DNA from 3 places in the Marinobacter sp. MDS2 genome. Region 2 is predicted to be linked to each of the others. Evidence: predicted binding sites of a transcription regulator. Region 2 holds the regulator's gene; each other region holds the start of a gene.
The links. The regulator LexA, encoded in region 2, represses DNA repair genes until DNA is damaged. The targets are predictions, from matches to a motif close to CTGTNTNNNNANACAG.
Positions count from the first base shown of each region.

Region 1 (5,709 bases), on a different contig from region 2:
CGGATAGCGGTCAGAACCGTAGTCCAGACACCCATATTCTTCTACGTCAAAATCCGATTTCAGGCGCTCGATGACGCTCAACACTTCGGATTCATAGCTGCGCTGCCGGGACTGTTGTGACAACCACTCAGTGCGCTCCTCGTCGCCCCACGGCGTGCCGGGCGTACCGATAGGGTAAGGGTCAGGGGCCGTATTCATCATTAATTTCTCCTGTAATGACCGATGCTTGCGTGTATTCTAGCATTTGCAAGCGAGGCGCAGCAGGCGACCACCAACGCCATCTTCCAGCACCCACAATGCACCTTCCGGCCCAACCTCAACCTCTCGGATACGTTCACCCATAGCGAAACGCTCTGCCTCTGAGGCTTCCTGACCGTCTATTCTGATTCGTAACAGAGATTCTGACCGCAGACCGCCAATAAAAGCCTGGCCCTGCCAGTTGGGAAACATCGAACCGTAATAAAGCGCCAGCCCAGAAGGGGCTACCGTTGGTACCCAGTAAATCGCCGGCGCTTTGAACTCAGGGCGCGTGTCATGATCGGGAATGGGAAAGCCGGAGTAATGATCCCCCCAAGAAACCAGGGGCCAGCCGTAATTCTCGCCGGCCACTGTCAGGTTAAATTCGTCGCCGTGTCTGGGGCCCATTTCGTGGGTCCATAACTGTCCCTGCTTGTCGAATGCAATGCCAAGTACATTGCGATGCCCGAGCGACCAAAAAGATTTTGCGAGCTCCCCTTGGTCCTGAAACGGATTATCCTTGGGAATGGAGCCGTCCGGATTAATCCGGATCACCTTACCCAAATTCTGACCCCAATGCTGAGCCGGCTCTAGTTTTTGCCGGTCACCCGAGGTGATAAACAAATGCCCTTCAGGCCCAAATGCCAGTCGGTGGGAGTAATGCCCTGCGCCGGAAACCTTCGGAGTTTGCCGCCAGATGACTTCGAGGTTTACGATGGATGGTGGGTCCGCCTCGGTATTCAGTTCGGCCCGAGCAACAACGGCTCCTTTTTTCCGCCAGGAACCCTGCTCTGCATACGACAGATAAATCCAGTGGTTATCCGGATAGTTCGGATGAAGAACAACGTCCCCCAAACCACCCTGCCCGCCATAGGCCACCTCCGGCATGCCTCGGACAGGCAGTTTAGTGCGGTCATTCAAGCGAACCAGATATAGAGCACCTGATTTTTCAGTGACAAGGAGGCGCCCATCCGGGAGAAAGGTCATGGCCCAAGGTTCATCAAATTCGCCATAGCTTTCAGCGATCAGGCTCGAACCTGAATTACCATGAACCACGTTATCCGTTCGTTCGGCGTAGGTGTTGCCGCAAACCCCAACTCCGATAAGGAATAGGTACAAGATGAATTGCGATGTTTTCATCATTCGCCCCGCGTCAGCAGCAAGCATTTATTCAGAGTATAGGATAAAGCGCACCCCGCATTCCTTGTCTATATTCAATGCGGTCTGCTGGTAATGACCTGATCCTAAAAACATTCCGTATATACCTCGCATCGCACACTAGCGGAGAACTCTATGCTGTCCTTCTTCAAGAAAGATCCGGCTAAAAAGCTCAAAAAACAATACGCGACACTGCTCGAGAGGGCCATGCAAGCCCAAAGGAACGGTGATATCAGAACGTATTCTGAACTCTCCGCAGAAGCAGAGGAGGTTTATAAGCAGATTCAGCAGATTGAGTCGCCGAACACCTAACGCAATTGGAGGACTGACAAACGCAGCTTATAATTGGGCCCGAAGCCAGACCCAGTCTACATTCAATTCCAAAGCCCCGGGCCGATTACTGTGAGCAGCCATCATCGACGTAAAAACCAAGCCAAACCTGTTCGCAAGAACCTGCACCCAAGGAACTTGCACAACCAAGGCTACGATTTCCCGGCTCTGGTAAAAAAACACCCGGCATTAGCGCCTTATGTAAAACCAAATGCTCACGGCAACCTGTCCATCGACTTCGCAACCCCCCTGGCGGTAAAAACCCTCAACGCCGCGTTGCTAAGCCACCATTACGACATCGGCGGCTGGGATATTCCTGAAGGTGCACTTTGCCCTCCCATCCCGGGCCGGGCCGACTACATCCATTACGTAGCCGACTTGCCCGGGCTTGAAAAAACCAATATCAAGCTGCTGGATATTGGCACGGGTGCGAACGGGATTTACCCGCTATTGGCCTGCCAGATATACGGCTGGCAATGTGTCGGCAGTGACATCAACACCCAGTCGCTGGCGAACGTGTCCGAAATCATCGCCCGCAACCCATCACTCAAAGAACAGATTTCACTGCGCATACAGCCCGATAAAAACCACATTTTTGAAGGAATTATTCAAGCGGGAGAATTCTTTGACATCAGCGTATGCAACCCGCCGTTTCATGCCTCGCTCGATGAAGCCCTGAAAGGGAGCCAACTCAAGCTTAATAACCTGGCTCGTAGCCGCGGTGAACAAAAAGCCCAAAGCCAATCCCCTACTCTGAATTTCGGCGGCATGGGAGCAGAGCTTTGGTGCAAAGGCGGCGAACAGCTGTTTCTCAAAAAGCTCATTAAAGAAAGCCACGCGTATTCAACTCAATGCCGATGGTTTACCAGCCTGGTTTCAAAGGCCGATAACGTTAAGCCCGCAAAAAAGTTGATTCGCAAGCTCGGCGCGGTTGATATCCGGGAAATAGAAATGAAACAGGGAAACAAGGTTACACGGGTGCTGGCCTGGACATTCATCTAAGCCCAGCCTGCGAAACGAAGGTCAAAATCGGTAGCTAAGTTCGATCATGTGGAAATCCGCTCCAGTCGTATCAGATCCATTAACGCTGGCATCGGAATAATGCAGGAAGCGATACCCCAGTCCCAGATTTCTAATAAGCGGAAAAGTGACGCCCGAGGTCAGGGCAAACTGAAAAGGCCCACCAAAATCCTGGGTACCAAAACGCCACCTGCTGAACAAAGCACCTCCTGCGCCCAGGTCCAGGACAAAACGACCGTTCTCACTGCCTAGCGTCAATTCCGGAATGAGCGAAACAACGAGCGCATTTTTACCCGCGCCCCGCAGCATTCCTCCGCTGGCCATTAAGCGGCTACCCACACCCCAGCCAGAAGCAAAATAGCTGTTCCAGGGTAAATGGAAAACTGCCGACACATCGTATTCCTTAAAGTCTTCCGGTGCGTCTTCTCCAAGCAATGTCTTCTCTGAAACCCGTGCACGCACACTGAGACTCTGCAACTCCAGATCTTCCGCGTAGCTCGGGGCTGAATGAAGTAACCAGCAGATGACCAATGGCAGCACGAAACGAAAGAAATGGCGACAAGAAACCATTGCTGGCAGCCCCCGCGGATTGTGAATAAGGGTTGTGCCTCACGTCCTATACAGACGTTAGTTATTGCTTAGTTTCCAGCTTGGCTTTTGCAGCCATATAGTCGGGTGTGCGCCCCACATCTTCGTAAATGGGATTACCCTCTTCAACGCGAATCACCTTATCGCCAGCCACATAGGGCATTTGCTCTTCGATTTGCAGCAACGCGGTGCTGATTATGTTAGCAAGCAAATCACCGGCAGGTAATTTATAAGTCTCGGCAAGTGCTTCAACCTTAATCAGGTCTGTCTTATTGAGAACAACCTTGGTACTGACCTGCTCTTTGACATGGGTTGAACGTTGCTCCCAATCATCGAGCATCTTCTTGATCAAGCGGCTGGTCATATTGGACTCCTGTTCGATTTATAAGAAACCTTTGATTGAGTCAGGGTTTTCCAAGGAATCGGGACGTACCGTGCTTACTCGAGCATAAACACAGCCCCCTGAGATAGTCAAACGCTGACCAGAGGCAAATCTGAAGTTCTCAGTGCTATCAACAAAACATTTTAGAACAAAACAATCGCACCAATTTGTTGAAATCCTGCCCTCTTAAGAATACTGTACATATAAACAGTATCTAGAGATTTTTCCCCATGAGCGAATTGCTGAGCAGCCTTCTTCAAGATGCCCGCGTGTGGCAGGGCCACCAGCATAAGAAGACCACCCAGCCTGCGGAACCCACGGGATACCCGTCGCTGGACAATCAACTCGGCGGGCTTGGCTGGCCTAAGGGTGCGTTGAGTGAATGTTTGCTGGATAGCTGCGGTATTGGCGAACTGCATCTTGTGTTGCCACTCATGCAGCGAGTGTCTAGTGAAGGCAAAACCATCTTCTGGCTAAACCCGCCACACACCCCCTATGCGCCCGCTTTGGCCCGGGAGGGGGTTGATCTGGATCATTTGGTAATGGTCACAACTCAAGATCAGAACGACTTTTTGTGGACGCTCGAAAACTGCCTTCGTTCACCGGTTACCGGGTTGGTTTTAGCCTGGCCTGGCACGTTGGCCAGCCGCGATGTGCGCCGATTGCAGCTAGCCTCGGAAGCCGGCGGTAATGTGTGTGTGCTTTTTCGTAGCCGCCGCCATATTGAACAGAATTCTCCGGCCGCTTTACGGCTGGAGCTTGTTCCGGATGAGCACCAGGAACTCAAGATCAACATCATAAAGCGCCGAGGCAGCTGGCCCGGCCAGCGTTGCTCTTTGGCAATCGGGCACCGGGCCAACCTTGCCAGCCAGAATTCCTCCCGTGTGATTCAGGGGCCGTGGGCTGAGGCTATGCGGTAACCTTATGCTTTGGCTATATCTGCACTTCCCCCACCTGTTGCTGGACCACATCCACCGCAATCAAGAGGCTGCGGGAGCTCTTGTGGTTGTGGATGGCTCAGGGCAAGCCGTTACGCAAGCTTGTGCCACAGCGCAGGCATTAGGCGTTGAGGTAGGCATGCGCCTGAAAACCGCACTGGGTCTGGCGCCTGACCTGCACATTATGCAAGCAAATCCGAAGCAGGAAGCCTGGCTTCTGGAAGACCAGGCGCGCTGGCTGTACCACTACGCCGCACACATCACCCTGGCACCACCCGATGGTCTTTGGGCTGAAGTCAGTAGTCTGCAAAAATTGTACGGCGGGCTGCCAGCCATCTGGCAAACCGTAGAACAAGCGTTAACCGAGCGTCAGCTCACCGCCTGGATCGCCATCGGCCACACGCCACTGACCGCGCGCTTATTGGCCCTCACGGGCAAAGGCGAATGTACCGATGACAAACGCCACATCATGACGGCACTTGGTACCCTGCCACTGCAGGCCGCCGGTTTCGATAAAAAGTCCTGCACCCGTCTTCAGCGTTTGGGGCTGTGCACTCTTGATGATGTATTCGCCCTACCCGCTCCTGAGCTAGCACGGCGACTCTCACCAGAACTGCTAAGCACGGTGCAGAAAATTCAGGGAACCCGGGCAGACCCGAAAACACCTTGGCAGCCACCTCATACGTTCCGGCATCGGGCGGATTTCATTCAGGAGGTGGAGCATACTCAAGGGCTCTTATTTTCATTGCAGCGAATTCTGGCAGAACTGGAGGAAGATCTTTGCTGGCGCCAGCAAGATACCGACACCCTGCTGCTCTCGCTGCAACATCGCCATCAAGAACCAACACGTCTTCGAATCCGAACCACCGGGCCCGAGCATCGGGCAGAGGTGTTTTTAAAGCTGATTCGTCTGAAGCTTGACCAGCAACCCTTGAGTGCGCCGGTCACTGCGCTGACGTTCACCGTCAAGCGATTTACCGGCCGGGCGGCGCCAACGGGGCAGGATTTACTGGGCGAAACACAGGATCTGAACGAAGCCTGGCACACGTTGATCAG
Region 1 covers NZ_JAVAJF010000003.1:88,970-94,678, reverse strand. Annotated here, with positions in the region: gene Q9245_RS13670 (M14 family metallocarboxypeptidase) at 1-201, opposite strand, end outside; gene Q9245_RS13665 (PQQ-dependent sugar dehydrogenase) at 238-1,377, opposite strand; gene Q9245_RS13660 (DUF6435 family protein) at 1,531-1,707, shown strand; gene rlmF (23S rRNA (adenine(1618)-N(6))-methyltransferase RlmF) at 1,798-2,727, shown strand; gene Q9245_RS13650 (acyloxyacyl hydrolase) at 2,749-3,207, opposite strand; gene Q9245_RS13645 (hypothetical protein) at 3,377-3,697, opposite strand; gene imuA (translesion DNA synthesis-associated protein ImuA) at 3,946-4,635, shown strand; gene Q9245_RS13635 (DNA polymerase Y family protein) at 4,640-5,709, shown strand, end outside.
Region 1: imuA (translesion DNA synthesis-associated protein ImuA) is a predicted target of LexA. The motif match lies at 3,911-3,926, and genes of this name have one in related genera.

Region 2 (5,709 bases):
GGGAAAGGCAGCCGTCCGGCGTGTTTTATAGACCGGCATAAAGAAGTTGGGACCATACTGTTCGAGCATCTGGATGTGGCCATCCGTCAACTTGTCCCGATACAGTTCCAGATTGTCCCGGGTAACAACGAACAGAGGTTCGTCTTCGGGAAACGGATTAACTTCAACCTCTCCCTCTTCCCAATTCGCTGGAGGCGTTGCCAAACCTCCCTGCCAAGCAGGGATAGTGCCGGCATCGTTGGCTGCCCTAACCGCGCCGACCGGTGTTAATTCGCTCTTTAACCGCTTAGCTTCCTCAGGAGCCACCTTGGCCCACGCGGCACCGGACATACTCAACGCAGCAATGGTGAACGCTGCCAACAATCGGTTTCGCATTCCTTATTCTCCAACAATGATCTTTTGAGCATCCACACGCTGCTCCAAGTGGCCCTTTTTGCCAAATTCAAACGATCGTTTCAAGGAAATCTTTGTAGTTTCTTGTGTCTACGCACAAACCACAGAGGGAAAGAATTGTCTGCTTAAAAATGATACACTGGGCGGCTAATTTATCTGGATCGGCTTAATCCTGAACGGGTCAACTATGGCGTCTCAATGGTATTCACTGACTTCCCAGAAACTGAATCTGGCCAAGACTTTACTCTCACAGCTAAACCAAACCATTGACCAGGCTCAAGTTAACCCCCAAAGCACCATGCTGAACGAAGCAATAATTCAGGGCACGGTCGAACTGCTGCTTCGAGCAAGACGTACCTTGCTGGTGATGATTGCACAGCATCATCAGCAAAAAGACTCAGAGCCGCTGCCTCTCGAAGAGCTTAGGACCAGAATCCCCTACGAAACCCAGGATCTCGCGGATCTGGAAATACTTCAAAGCACGCCGTCCAGCTGGTGGAACCATCTTTCGCACCTTGAAAAAGCGTTAAAGCAGCCGCCCACGCCGAAAAAGACCGTATCTGCCGACAACATCATTGCGGTTTCAGCAGAGGATGTAGCGGATCGCTCGGCCAAGAGCCTGAATGACACCCTGACAGCCATGACCGAATTTGCCCGAGCCGTAGAGAACAGACATAACGAGTGGTAATTACCTTTTCCAAGCCACTAAGCACGAATCACGAATAAATCGCACCAAGCAAAGGCCTAAAGAATGTCACCATCGTTTTTTGAAATTGTTGAACTGCCGAACGGCGACTACGCTTTACGGCGCGTTGATGACGATGCCGCGCCGCTGGTCCGCATTTCCTTCTCTCCCGAAGCGAAAGAAATGATGGCTGACCGCGACATGAGCATCGCAAAAGCCATGATAGCCGCAGGCATTGAAGCAACCGGAACCATTTCTGAAGAAGTTGACTGGGGCGACGAGGAAGGCGACTTTGGCGACGCTCAACCTCACTATACGATCCACTAACAGACTCACTATCTCTGGCGCAGCACCACTCCGTGGCTATTCCCTTTCGCGGATGCCTTTTGAAGCGATTCAAAGGCAGAGCGCGCCAGTTTGTTGGTCCACAACACCACGGCATGGCAGGTGCCCGCGCCCAGCGCTAACTCCGCCAGTTGTTGAGCCGGAATTTCGGGCGTAGACCGCAGCACCAGAATCTCTCCGGTTACAATGCCATGCATATTCTGCCACTTGCCTACCAATGACTGAGGTGGGTCTATCCAGGCCAGCCAACGCTTTTCCTGGTTCAACTGAGTCAACATGGGCAGCAGTAGCTGGAAATTCTCAACCTGACCTTCCGGCAGAATGATCTCGGTAACATTACCACCAAAACCCGCCTGCCCGGATCCCGATTTGGAACGACGAGACTCAGGTCTGTGGTAATGGGATGAAGCGGCCTGTGCAGAGACCACAGCCGCGGGTTGAAACGCCATAGTATTATTGAAGCTCAACTGTTCCATCACTCACCTACCTGCGTTGTTCACATGTCGATTTTTCAGCTATCAGTGCAGCTCTGAGCGCCGGATGACACCAACACCCAGACCTTCTATAAAGAGCTCTTGCTCTGCCAGATCTACTTCGATGGGGCTAAACTCTTCGTTTTCGGCAATCAACCAAACCTTATTGCCTTCCTTACGGAACCGCTTAACGGTGACTTCATCACCCACACGAGCGATAACGATCTGGCCATTCTGGACATCTTGAGTCCGGTGGACGGCCAGCAAGTCGCCATCCAGAATGCCGATGTCCTTCATGCTCATGCCCCGCACACGTAGCAGATAATCCGCCTTAGGTGAGAAGAAACTAGGCTGAAGCGCACAATGATCTTCGACATGTTCTTGGGCAAGAATCGGGCTACCCGCAGCAACCTGACCAATCACCGGCAACCCCAAATCCGGCTCGGCTTCTGGCAGCCGTATACCGCGACTGGCCCCGGGCACCATTTCAATCGCGCCCTTACGCGCCAGAGCCCGCAAGTGCTCTTCAGCCGCATTTGCCGAACGAAAGCCCAGTTCCGCAGCAATCTCTGCACGAGTTGGCGGATAGCCAGTCTCATCAAGATAGCGCCGGATAATATCCAGTACTTGGGACTGCCTGGCGGTTAGTTTCATGTTGGGACACTCCAGATAATGATGACTGGTTTTTTATACAGTGATTTGACTATATACAGTGTTTTATCCAGTGTAAAGTCTGAAACCGATCATTTATGGCCAGTAACGTGAAACGACATACCCCTGTGTTATGGTTACGCTCAAAGTCTTTAAAGGAACCACGACATACTATGAGCTCTTCTAAACTCAGCAATATGCCCGTCAGCACCCAAACAACGGATGGAAACGAACGCAAGGTTGGTGTGGAAATCGAACTGTCCGGGCTTAGTTACGATGCACTTATAGATCATGCCAGTCGGCTGTTAGGGGGTAAGCCGGAACTCCAGTCCCGTTACGTCACAAGCATCAAAACTGAAGATGGTGACTATACGATCGAGCTGGATTCGGATCCGATCAAAGACCTCAACCTTGCCGATGAGGGCCTGCCCACCTCCATAAGGGAGTTGGCTTCTCACGCGATGGATGCGATCGATTTCGCCGCTGAAAAAATTGTGCCTCTGGAAATCGTTGGCCCACCTTTGCCGCTGTCCAAACTCCATATCATGGAAACGCTTGTGGACGAGCTCCGTGACCTAGGCGCACTGGGTAGCCGGGAAGCGATCTATTTCGCCTTCGGCCTGCAACTAAACCCGGAGCTGCCAGACTTGGAGCCCGGCACAATTGTGCGTTATCTACAGGCATTTGCAGCACTGTACGATTGGCTGAAATCACGGCATCAGATCGATATCAGCCGTAAGTTCACCACCTACATCGAACCCTGGAGCGCCAAATACGCTGAAATACTGATGCAGGATAGCTATGCACCAGACCTCAAAGGTTTGATGAAGGACTATCTCGACAGCAATCCGACCCGTAACCGTGCTCTGGATTTACTGCCTTTGTTCGCTCACCTCGATGCGGACTATCTGGCCGAATATGTGCAAGACCCCCGCATAAAGAGCCGCCCGACGCTGCATTACCGGCTTCCTGACTGCGACATAGACAACCCAGACTGGCATTTTTCCAGTGTATGGAACGATTGGGTGGTGCTCGAGAAATTAGCCAACAACGCACAGGATCTGGCGGCACTCAGAAGAAAATACCGGGAAGCTCAAGAATTGAGTTTTCATAATCTGACCCATTCCTGGGCTGACACCACTCAGCAATGGCTCCAAGAACACGGTTATGTCTAACAAGGAAACCGAAACCGATATTCCGGGGCTAACGATTGGTATCAGCGGCCCCGCCCGGAGAAGCCTGGCACAGCGGCTAATCAGCCTCGGTTTGCGCCTGTCGGGCGCACGCACCCACTACATCCGCCCCGGATCTCGCATTAACGTTGCGTTGCTGGACGGGCTGGTGCTCTCGGGCGGTACTCATGTGCACCCTGACCGATACGGTCAACAGCCCCAGGTAACGGCTAAATACGATCCCCAACGGGATGACACCGACTATCGGTTACTCGAACAGGCAGAGGCGATTGGTATCCCTGTACTCGGTATTTGTCGCGGCGCACAGTTCATCAACATTTTCCACGGGGGGTCGCTGTGCCAGAACGTCACCCCCCTTCGGGTGAATACCCGGCACCGCCCGTTGTTGCTGCCACTGCAAACCGTCAGCCTGGTAGCAGGCAGTCGGTTAGCGGACTTGATGCCCAGCTGGAGAATCGGCGCCAATCGAATTCACAGCCAAGCGATCAAGCGCCTCGGTCGGGGGCTCAGAGTCACTGCAGTGGATAATGATTTGTTTGTTCAGGCAATCGAGAGCACCGGCAAGCAATGGCTGATGGGCGTGCAGTGGCACCCTGAATATCTGCTCTACCACGCCGGTCACCGACGTATTTTTGGTCGTTTTGTTCAGGCCGCGTGCGCACGCAAACTCCAACGCCTTGAAAACGAGAGCGCACAATGGAATAACGAGGCACCCCGCGTTATTGAGCGGGCCGATCGCCGTCAAAAATCCCGGGTATAGAAGATATCCAATGAGGCGGCCAGCCCACTGGCCGCCTCCAGATAGAAATACCGCCCCAGATCGTAACGCAACGCTACCGTGGTGATCGGCTCAAAAATTCCCACACCGTAACGAATACTCAGATCATCGGTTATATAACCACTTGCGACAACAGACGCCGTCTCCCCTGACCCTTCAGCTTCCAGCATCAGGTTTTTGATACCCAGCTCGTCGCCGATGCTTTGCGTCAGCTCATTGGTCTGCGTCAGGCCCAGCGAAATAGCTGCCGCGCTCATCTGCCCTTCATCGCCACGTCCCTGGGGCGGCCGCCCCAGGATGACGTAAGACAAGGCTTCGCTTTGTGGCATAGACGGTTCGGAAAACACTTCGGTTTCCGGCTCGCTGATAGGCCCACTGAGCCTGATGCCGGCCACGACGGCATCCACCTCTCGCACCGCTTCAATATCCAGATACGGCTCGGTCAGCGCGCCTACAAATACAACTCGCGCCCTGCGCAGATTGAGATCCTGACCGTATGCTTCGTACCGGCCATTCACCAATCTCAGAGCGCCGCGGGTGTCCATATCGTTGCCAATTCGCAGTGTCCCTTTCAGCTCCCCGGTCAAGCCAAAAGCGTCCAGCGTCACTTCGTCTTCGCCTACCACCACAACCACATCCATGAGCATGTTACGGATTACGGGCTCTTCGGCTTCCACACCAACAATCACTTCATCGCTTGATACGGAGACCGCCGATTCCGGCAGAGCCTGGACTTCAATTCGCCCACGAGGCACTTCAACGCGCCCGGAGACAGACAACTCGCCAGTCTGCAAACGGATATCAATGTCCGGGGCCACTTCCACCGAGGCATAAGGCTCAAAATGCACCGGCAGCCGTTCTCCTTTGACATTCAAATTCAGCTCAGGCTCGCCGCGCCAGTCCAAGCGGCCAGAGAGCTGCCCTTCACTGCGGTCATTGCTCTGCCAGCGCCCGCTGATGTCCGCGTTATACCCGGCAAATTCAAGGGCCAGCACCACCTTTTCCATCGGCAGCGGCAAATCCGGATCCTGAAAGCGGCCGTCGGTGAGCGCCAGCTCACCGGTAACAGCCGGCTTCAGCAACGGTCCTTCCAATGAGCCTTCGCCATTGACCTGACCGGCCACTTCATCGATTCCGGAAAACGCCGAGACAAAAGCAAGATCGAGATCTTTCAGGGAAAAAGTTCCCTCA
Region 2 covers NZ_JAVAJF010000001.1:653,247-658,955, forward strand. Annotated here, with positions in the region: gene Q9245_RS03120 (DUF1329 domain-containing protein) at 1-375, opposite strand, end outside; gene Q9245_RS03125 (DUF6586 family protein) at 581-1,081, shown strand; gene Q9245_RS03130 (hypothetical protein) at 1,145-1,405, shown strand; gene Q9245_RS03135 (cell division inhibitor SulA) at 1,414-1,899, opposite strand; gene lexA (transcriptional repressor LexA) at 1,942-2,550, opposite strand; gene Q9245_RS03145 (amidoligase family protein) at 2,721-3,722, shown strand; gene Q9245_RS03150 (gamma-glutamyl-gamma-aminobutyrate hydrolase family protein) at 3,715-4,500, shown strand; gene Q9245_RS03155 (translocation/assembly module TamB domain-containing protein) at 4,482-5,709, opposite strand, start outside.

Region 3 (5,709 bases), on a different contig from region 2:
GTTTCGCGATCCCCGAAAAGCACAATTTTGACATCCAGCGGAACAGCTTCGGGCTCAACCGAGATCGTGCCCGACAAGGTCAGCTCCCGCTCGAGAGAGTTAATCTCAATCGCATGAGATCGAAGTGCACGCTTCAGCGCATCCCATACAAAGGGCTGTTCAAGCACCTTTTCGGCGTCCATCAGGAGGTAGCCACCATTGGCGCGATGCAGACTGCCCGGGCGAATCAATGAGAAATCCGTGAATACGGTGCCCTTGTACGTTACGTTCTCTACATAGCCGAACAGACTGTGGTAAGTGGGGTTCTCTTCAACCACCACAGGCACTTCGTGATTGCTTTGATGCACCAGAAGGTTGATCAGGTAGCGACGCGGAGCCTTTCTATCCAGCGAAGCATAGGCCATTGCCGCCTGCTCCTCGCCGTCTTCCAGAAAGATATCGAGATTCTCTGCCAGGTCTTTGCGCACAGTTTTCAGATAGGCAACCACATCCGAATGCTTTTCATACTTGGCTTCCAGCTCGTCAAACTGATGCCCGGATAGACCTTCCAGCGTTTCCTGGTTGAGCGCCTGCTGCTTTTCGGCGTACTCCATTTCCCAGTCGGCCAACTTACGAAGTGCTTGCCGCAGTTTTTTCTCTAACTTGTTTATGACCTCTTCAAATTTATCCCGCTGGGCGTCGGTCAACTCTTTGAAACTTTCAGGTGTATGAGGCTGATCACCGTTCATGGCCACCAACCGGTATCCCCCCGGCGTCGTCACGGTGAGGCTCACCTTCTTACGCCGTGCTTGTGCGGCCACCTTCTCCAGTTCGTCTTCCTGCATTTTGACGTAGTCGTTTTTCAGGCTTTCGGCTCTTTCGAGAAAACCGTCACCTTCGAACGTCTGAGGAATCATTTTGACCAAACGGGACATCAGTTTGTCCATGTCCTGCTTGAGCTGATGCCCCATACCCGCCGGGAGTTTAAGCAGCTTGGGATTCCGGGGCTCATCGAAATTGGCGACATAGCACCAGTCGTGAATCTGCTGTTTGGTATCGGTGTGGTGCTCGAGGTAGCGCAGCATCATCGTGCGCTTGCCCAGCCCGTTTCGGCCAACAGCGTACACGTTATACCCACCGTGAGGCATGGCCAACGCAAAGCGAACGGCCTCTTCAGCGCGATTTTGGCCCACGATTTCGGCCAGTGGCTCCAATTGCCGGGTAGTTTTAAAGGGCAGGTCTTTCAGAACACAGGATTTGTACAACTGTTGCAGCGGCAATGACTTCAAGTTTGGTACCCGTCGAGGTCGATTTCAAATAGTAAAAACAACCCTGCATTGTAGTGGTTGCGCTGCTGACTGTCGCCTATCACTTCCGGTTTTATCCAATTGGCACTGTCTGATGGCATTACACCAGGCCTGCATCCAGGCTGGCGGCAACATACATGCCTAACTCTTCACACTGTTCGGCAAACTCTTCTTTGTATTCGCCACGACAGGTCAATGGTTCGTTAACCAACTTCCACCGCAATCCTGTGGTGATACTTTCTATGGCTCGTCGCGTGCCCGTGCCATCGTGCCCGGCACGAATATAAAAAGCGAAAGGGAGACCTTGGGTCTCTTCAAGGCAGGGGTAATAACTTCGATCGAAGAAATCTTTGAGGGCTCCCGACATATAGCCGAGGTTTTCGGTGGTACCGAGAATGATGGCATCACAAGCCAGCACATCCTCGGGCCCCGCTTCCAGTGGCGCTTTTACAACCACCTCAACGGTTTCAATATCCGGATGGCGGGCGCCGCTGGCAACGGCCTCCCGCAACCGCAAAGTATTCGGAGATGGGGCATGAGCCACAATAAGCAGCCGTTTCATAACTCACCTCCTACACTTGTGATTAAAGCAGTTCGCCGTTTGCCTCTGCCGGTGCCGCCTCAACCTCTTCTTTCTTCACAGGCTTAGGCATTAGCTTGTCGCGGACTTTGGCCTCGATCTCCTGGGCCACATCCAAATGCTCTTCCAGGTATTTGCAGGCATTTGCCTTGCCCTGACCGATTTTGTCGCCATTGTAGGCATACCAGGCACCCGCTTTATCAACAAAGCCTTCCTTCACGCCCATATCAAGCACCTCAGCCATGTGGTAGATGCCCTTACCGTACATGATCTGGAACTCGGCCTGCCTGAAGGGCGGAGACACCTTGTTCTTAACAACTTTAACACGGGTTTCGTTACCGACGACTTCGTCACCGTCTTTGACCGCACCAATACGGCGAATATCCAGACGTACAGACGAATAGAATTTCAGCGCGTTACCACCGGTTGTGGTTTCGGGGCTACCGAACATGACACCGATCTTCATACGAATCTGGTTAATGAACACCATCAGACAGTTCGCATGCTTGACGTTACCCGTTAGCTTACGCAGCGCTTGAGACATCAGGCGCGCCTGAAGACCCACATGGCTGTCACCCATCTCGCCTTCAATTTCAGCCTTCGGCGTCAAAGCCGCCACCGAGTCAACAATGATCACGTCGATGGCGTTGGAACGCACCAGCATATCGGCAATTTCCAGAGCCTGCTCGCCAGTATCCGGCTGTGACACCAGCAGATCGTCTACATTGACCCCCAGTTTTTCAGCGTAGATTGGGTCCAGTGCATGCTCGGCATCGATAAAGGCGCAGGTTTTGCCCTGCTTCTGGGCTTCTGCGATAACCTGCAGGGTCAGGGTGGTTTTACCGGAGCTTTCCGGGCCGTAAATTTCAACAATCCGGCCATAAGGCAAGCCACCTATACCCAAAGCCACATCCAACCCCAGGGAACCGGTAGATACCGCAGGGATGGCTTCGCGGGGCTGGTCACCCATTTTCATCACGGCACCTTTGCCGAACTGACGCTCAATCTGGCCCAATGCTGCGCTGAGTGCTTTCTTGCGGTTATCTTCCATTATTGCCTCACCTTGTTTACCTGCGCGGCCGACCCTGAAAACGTTTGTGGTCAGCACCGATATTCGAAAGAAAGAACTGGAAGCTATCCAGCGCTTTTCCTGTATATTTGAACAGTATTAAAACATAAGCGTTGGCAGAGACCAACCCCCGCTCAAGCGAAAAACATCACAGCTTTCGTAGAAACTTCGTAACCCCTTGCAGGACATACAAAACCGCCTGGCGCCGCACCTGTTCACGGTCACCATCAAAACGTTTCACGCTGGCCTCCACTCTCCCGTCTCCGGTTCCCCATGCAAACCAGACAGTACCAACAGGCTTTGACTCGCTGCCACCCCCGGGGCCGGCAATGCCACTGATTGCCACGGCCACATCGACACCTGCAACTCTGATCGCACCGGCAACCATCTGGCGGACCACCACTTCACTCACAGCACCATACGCATCCAACGAAGAGGCCTCTACGCCAAGAATGGCCTGCTTGGATTCGTTGCTGTAGGTCACCAGTCCTGCCATCAAATACGCCGAAGAACCCGCCCTATCGGTCAAAACTTTGGCCACCCAGCCACCGGTGCAACTCTCGGCGGTCGCCATCGTTCGCCCCTGCTGCTCCAGCAGCTCGGCCAGCGCATTACCGGCCTGTTCAAGCGCCAGATCTGATGCCTGCATCGCTCTATCTCCCATTAGAAACCACCCACAAACCTGCGATCAATTTTGTCTTTCAAACGCCAGACCCACTGCCCGGAAAAAGCGAACGGGCCGTAACTGCCTATCGCGGTTTTGTCGCCACAAGAAAGAAGGTACAACGTATTGGTTCGCGGCTGAAAGGCCGTGAATTCACCCGATTCTGTCGCGGCGCGCAGATTCGCCGCCAGCACCGGTGCCGTGCGAACCGCGTGCACACCCGACCGGTTTAGTGATTGATCCAAACGACTGCAGACATCGCCTGCAGCAAACACTTCCGGATGGGAGAGGCTTTGTTGATGCTCATTCACCAACACAAACCCTTGGGCGTCCACCGCCAACCCGCTTGTTGCCAGAAAGGAAAAAGCCTCTGAACCGGTTGCAGCCATAACCAGATCCGGGCGCATAGTCACGCCGTCAGTCAGGACCAGATCATGGCCCGCCGCTTCCGCACGCTGCTCAACCACCTCTATGCCCAGTGCTGCCAGCTTGTTGTGGGCCAACTTACGGATGCGCGGACGAAAATCCGGCAAAAGCCCCTGATTACCGGTTATCAAACTTACCTTGGCCGGCGCTGTCGCACCCGCTCGCCCGGCATGTGCGACGGCCATCGCCAGTTCGGCCCCCGCAGCACCACCTCCCACCAGTGCTATGTGCGCGCCCTTGGCACCCGAACGTTCATGGTGTCGTGACCACTGCTGATGAAACTGCCCCAGAGGCTTAATACTAAGCAGCGTGCCAGCGTACCCCCGCAGGCTTTCAAGATTGGTTGTCGCACCGATGTCGATCGATAGCCAGTCGTAATCCAGCAGATCGCCGTCCGTCAGCCGAACCTGCTTTTTATCCGCCCGCACTTCGATCACACTGCCCAGCACAACCCTGGCACCCGCCGCCAGAGCCAGCGATCGGGCATCAATTCGGCATTGATCAACGGAATAGTGCCCGGCAACCCCTCCGGGCAACATACCCGAGTAGTATTGCCACGCTGAGGGCGTAACCAGCACCAACTCCACGTCTTTCAGCGGGGCCGACAGCCATTGCTTCAAGACGATCAGATGTGCGTGCCCGGCCCCCATCAAAACCAGTCGTTTCATAGTGACTCCGAGGATTGGCAGCGACACAGTACAAACAAAGGTGTTCTCAAGTGCGACTCCATCTGGTTAGATAACAAGGTTATCGTTTATGACCCGCCCCCGGACATGTTACGGAGCATTTGATCTACGTGCCACGCACCACCACGGTTCAACCTGAGCTCGCCATCATCGTACCAGTGCTGAACGAAGCGGCGGTATTAACCGAGCTAATGGTGCATTTAACCCATTGGCACCAACGGGGAGCCGAAGTAGTCATAGTTGATGGCGGCAGCACCGACCAAACCGTAGCAATAGCTCGCGAAAGAGGATTCAACGTCATCACTGCTCCAGCCGGCCGTGCCAACCAGATGAACGCCGGCGCGCACGCCAGCCACGCAGAACGTTTGCTTTTTCTACATGCCGACACGCGGCTACCGGACAATGCCGATCACGTTCTGGCTCGCATATTTAGTTCCACAGGCCCGGCGTGGGGACGTTTTGATGTGGTGATTGAAGGGCGCTCCAAAATGCTGCCCGTTATCGCAACCTTGATGAACTGGCGCTCGAGATTCAGCGGTATTGCGACCGGAGACCAAGCCTTGTTCATGAGCCGGGAACTGTTTAATCAAACCGGCGGATTTCCTGAACAGCCGTTGATGGAAGACATCGAGATGAGCAAACGGTTGAAGCAACTCTGTCGCCCTGTTTGCCTTCGGCATAAAGTGATCACCTCCGGCCGAAGGTGGGACACCCGCGGCAGCTGGCCAACCATCCTGCTCATGTGGCAACTTCGGTGGGCATACTGGCGCGGCATTCCTGCCCAACAACTGGCAGAGCGTTACCGATGAAGCCTGTTCGAATCCTTATCATGGCCAAGGAACCCCGGCCCGGTCGTGCCAAAACCCGGCTGATTCCAGCTCTGGGCGAGCAGCACGCTGCGGCCCTGGCCGACCGATTGTTTCAGAGAACGCTGCAACAAGCTTTGGCCGCCGATCTGGGACCGGTTGAACTGCACATCACACCGGATCCGTCGGCCC
Region 3 covers NZ_JAVAJF010000002.1:379,865-385,573, reverse strand. Annotated here, with positions in the region: gene Q9245_RS12555 (Lon protease family protein) at 1-1,268, opposite strand, end outside; gene Q9245_RS12550 (flavodoxin family protein) at 1,387-1,848, opposite strand; gene recA (recombinase RecA) at 1,871-2,917, opposite strand; gene Q9245_RS12540 (nicotinamide-nucleotide amidohydrolase family protein) at 3,084-3,584, opposite strand; gene Q9245_RS12535 (FAD-dependent oxidoreductase) at 3,599-4,693, opposite strand; gene Q9245_RS12530 (TIGR04283 family arsenosugar biosynthesis glycosyltransferase) at 4,822-5,520, shown strand; gene Q9245_RS12525 (TIGR04282 family arsenosugar biosynthesis glycosyltransferase) at 5,517-5,709, shown strand, end outside.
Region 3: recA (recombinase RecA) is a predicted target of LexA. The motif match lies at 3,017-3,032, and genes of this name have one in related genera.